2 regions of the Enterobacter sp. UPMP2052 genome follow, and region 1 is predicted to be linked to the other one. Evidence: predicted binding sites of a transcription regulator. Region 1 holds the regulator's gene; the other holds the start of a gene.
What was found. The regulator sigma-54, encoded in region 1, starts transcription at its own class of promoters, with help from an activator protein. The targets are predictions, from matches to a motif close to GTTGGCACANNTTTCGCTNT.
Positions count from the first base shown of each region.

Region 1 (2,200 bases):
TTCCGTCGCTTAAGCGTCTTCGATAACCTGATGGCCGTGCTGCAGATCCGTGACGATCTGACCAGCGAGCAGCGCACCGACCGTGCGAACGAGCTGATGGAAGAGTTCCACATTGAACATCTTCGCGACAGCCTCGGTCAGGCGCTCTCTGGCGGTGAACGTCGCCGCGTTGAGATTGCACGTGCGCTGGCCGCTAACCCGAAATTCATCCTGCTTGATGAACCTTTCGCGGGCGTTGACCCCATTTCCGTTATTGATATCAAACGCATTATTGAGCACCTGCGCGATAGCGGGCTTGGCGTACTCATCACTGACCATAACGTCCGTGAAACGCTGGCCGTCTGCGAACGCGCCTACATTGTTAGCCAGGGCCATCTGATTGCCCACGGTACGCCGCAGCAAATCCTCCAGGATGAGCATGTTAAGCGCGTGTACCTTGGGGAAGACTTCAGACTCTGATAGGGTAGAGGCAACGTAGCGCCGAACCGGAGAAAAATGCTCTGAATATGAAGCAAGGTTTGCAATTAAGGCTGAGCCAGCAACTGGCGATGACGCCGCAGCTCCAGCAGGCGATCCGTCTGCTGCAGCTGTCCACGTTAGAACTTCAGCAGGAGCTCCAGCAGGCGCTGGACAGCAATCCGTTGCTGGAGCAAACCGATCTTCATGACGAGGTAGACACCCAGCAAACGCAAGACGCAGAAATGCTCGACACCGTTGAGGCGCTCGAACAAAAAGAGATGCCGGACGAGCTTCCGCTGGATGCCAGCTGGGATGAACTCTACACCGCCGGTACCCCTTCCGGAACGCGTGCAGACTACCAGGACGACGAGCTGCCGGTCTACCAGGGCGAAACCACCCAGTCTCTGCAGGATTACCTGATGTGGCAGGTGGAGCTTACGCCGTTCTCCGATACCGATCGCGCCATTGCGACCTCCATTGTCGATGCCGTGGATGACACAGGCTATCTGACCGTCACGCTGGACGACATTCTGGAAAGTATCGGCGACGAAGACGTTGAGCTGGAAGAAATTGAAGCCGTGTTAAAGCGCATCCAGCGCTTCGACCCGGTCGGTGTGGCGGCGAAAGATCTGCGCGACTGCCTGCTGATCCAGCTTTCGCAGTTCGCCAAAGAGACGCCGTGGATCGACGAAGCCCGCTTAATCATCAGCGATCATCTGGATCTGCTCGCCAACCATGATTTCCGTTCGCTGATGCGCGTCACGCGTCTGAAAGAAGAGGTGCTGAAAGAGGCGGTGAATTTAATTCAGTCCCTCGATCCGCGTCCCGGCCAGTCGATCCAGACCAGCGAACCAGAATACGTGATCCCTGACGTGCTGGTGCGAAAGCATAACGGTCGCTGGGTGGTTGAACTGAATTCAGACAGCATCCCTCGTTTGCAAATTAACCAGCAGTACGCCTCCATGTGCACCAGCGTTCGCAACGACTCCGACAATCAATATATTCGTAGCAACCTTCAGGAAGCGCGATGGTTGATCAAAAGTCTGGAGAGCCGAAATGATACGCTGCTGCGCGTAAGCCGCTGTATTGTCGAACAGCAGCAGGCGTTCTTCGAGCAGGGCGAAGAATTTATGAAGCCGATGGTGCTGGCGGATATCGCCCAGGCCGTCGAGATGCATGAATCAACCATTTCCCGTGTGACCACGCAGAAGTATCTGCACAGCCCGCGCGGTATTTTTGAGCTTAAGTATTTCTTCTCCAGCCATGTGAATACCGAAGGCGGCGGCGAAGCCTCGTCAACGGCAATCCGTGCACTGGTGAAGAAGTTGATCGCCGCGGAAAACCCCGCGAAGCCACTGAGCGACAGTAAGTTGACCACCCTTCTCTCCGATCAGGGTATTATGGTGGCACGTCGTACCGTTGCGAAGTACCGAGAGTCTTTATCCATTCCGCCGTCTAACCAGCGTAAACAGCTGGTCTGACTCAACCGATAAGGAAGACACTATGCAGCTCAACATCACTGGACAAAACGTCGAAATTACTGAGGCCCTGCGCGATTTCCTGAACACGAAGTTCGCGAAATTAGAGCAGTATTTCGAAAGGATCAACCAGGTCTATATTGTGTTGAAAGTGGAGAAAGTGACTCATATCTCGGATGCCACCCTGCACGTAAACGGGGGTGAACTGCATGCGAGTGCGGAAGGGCAAGACATGTACGCGGCTATCGACGGCTTGATTGATA
Region 1 covers NZ_JBSKJR010000006.1:103,896-106,095, forward strand. Annotated here, with positions in the region: gene lptB (LPS export ABC transporter ATP-binding protein) at 1-459, shown strand, start outside; gene rpoN (RNA polymerase factor sigma-54) at 507-1,940, shown strand; gene hpf (ribosome hibernation promoting factor) at 1,963-2,200, shown strand, end outside.

Region 2 (2,200 bases), on a different contig from region 1:
ATGGGTAAATCTCAGCTGATTATCTGGCCGGAATCCGCGATTCCCGATCTGGAAATCAACCAGCAGCCGTTCCTGAAGATGATGGACGCCCTGCTGCGCGCACATGGCAGTACGCTGATCACCGGGATTGTAGACGCGCGTCTGAACACGCAAAACCGTTATGACACCTACAACACCATCATCACGCTTGGCAAAGACAGCGAGTACAGCTACACCTCGACCGATCGCTACAACAAGAACCACCTTGTGCCGTTTGGCGAATTTGTTCCGCTGGAGTCAATTCTGCGCCCGCTGGCACCGTTCTTCGATCTGCCGATGTCTTCGTTCAGCCGCGGTCCGTACGTTCAGCCGCAGCTGCACGCGCACGGTTTTGCTCTCACGGCGGCCATTTGCTATGAGATCATCCTCGGCGAGCAGGTACGCGATAACTTCCGCCCGGATACCGACTATCTGCTGACCATCTCGAATGATGCGTGGTTTGGTAAGTCGATTGGCCCGTGGCAGCACTTCCAGATGGCGCGTATGCGTTCCCTGGAGCTGGCGCGTCCGCTGCTGCGCAGCACCAACAACGGCATTACCGCCGTGATTGGTCCGCAGGGGGACATTCAGGCCATGATCCCGCAGTTTACCCGCGACGTGCTGACCACTACCGTGACGCCAGCCACCGGCCTGACGCCATACGCCCGCACCGGCAACTGGCCGCTGTGGATCCTGACCGCGCTGTTTGGTTTTGGCGCCGTGCTGATGGGCCTTCGTCAGCGTCGTCGATAATCTCAATTCTTCCTGCCGGGTGGCGCTGACGCTTACCCGGCCTACTTTCTCCATTTCGCTTCTGAAGGCGTAGCCGCCACCCGACAATCCCCTCACTACTCCAATTCTGGCACGTCTATTGCTTTTATTTCTCCACGCAAACGCAATCTGGCTTAACGTGCACCTGACCGCACCAGCACTGAGCGTCCCTGGCACCGAAACGGTGCAATGAGAGATTTTTGCCTCTGAATGGTGCGGCGCGCTTCGCAAAAATAAACAATAACGCAGCAAAATCTTTACATTAAGCCAAACTAAATGTTAACAAGCTTGCATAACACTGCACTCGCGTTGCGCGAGATATAACAACATCACAATGGGTATCAATGCGTCACTGGCGCTGATAAGAAAGGAGTTGGGTATGCAATTACGTAAACTGGCCACAGCAATGCTGGTTATGGGAATGTCCGCAGGCGTCGTTCACGCTGAAGACGCGCCGGCTGCCGGAAGCACCCTCGCCAAGATTGCCAAAAACGGCGTGATCGTGGTCGGCCACCGTGAATCTTCCGTCCCGTTCTCTTACTACGATAACACGCAAAAAGTCGTGGGCTATTCACAGGACTACTCCAACGCCATCGTTGAAGCTGTGAAGAAAAAGCTGAACAAACCAGACCTGCAGGTGAAGCTGATTCCAATCACCTCGCAGAACCGTATCCCACTGCTGCAAAACGGCACCTTTGATTTTGAATGCGGCTCCACCACCAACAACCTGGAACGCCAGAAACAGGCCGCCTTCTCCGATACCATCTTCGTCGTGGGCACTCGTCTGCTGACCAAGAAAGGCGGCGACATTAAAGATTTCGCGGATCTGAAAGGTAAAGCGGTTGTCGTGACCTCCGGTACCACTTCAGAAGTGCTGCTCCACAAGCTGAATGACGACAAGAAAATGGATATGCGCATCATCAGCGCGAAAGACCACGGCGACTCCTTCCGTACGCTGGAAAGCGGTCGTGCCGTCGCGTTTATGATGGATGACGCTCTGCTGGCGGGTGAACGTGCGAAGGCGAAGAAACCAGACAACTGGGAGATCGTCGGTACCGCGCAGTCTAAAGAAGCCTACGGCTGTATGCTGCGTAAAGACGATGCGGACTTCAAAAAGCTGATCGATGACACCATCGCGCAGGCGCAGACCTCCGGCGAAGCGGCAAAATGGTTCGACAAGTGGTTCAAGAATCCGATCCCACCGAAAAACCTGAACATGAACTTTGAACTGTCTGACGACATGAAAGCGCTGTTCAAATCACCAAACGACAAAGCTCTTAACTAATTAGAAATACAGGGGCGGGATCTCCTGCCCTCTCGATTGTCGGGAAGCATGGACAGACTCTACGCTGAGTGGCTCGTTCCCCACTCAGCGCGAAAAATGAGCTTCTCACCAATCTTCGAGGGTAGC
Region 2 covers NZ_JBSKJR010000001.1:2,057,987-2,060,186, forward strand. Annotated here, with positions in the region: gene lnt (apolipoprotein N-acyltransferase) at 1-771, shown strand, start outside; gene ACWKX3_RS09560 (amino acid ABC transporter substrate-binding protein) at 1,169-2,074, shown strand.
Region 2: ACWKX3_RS09560 (amino acid ABC transporter substrate-binding protein) is a predicted target of sigma-54. The motif match lies at 877-896, and genes of this name have one in related genera.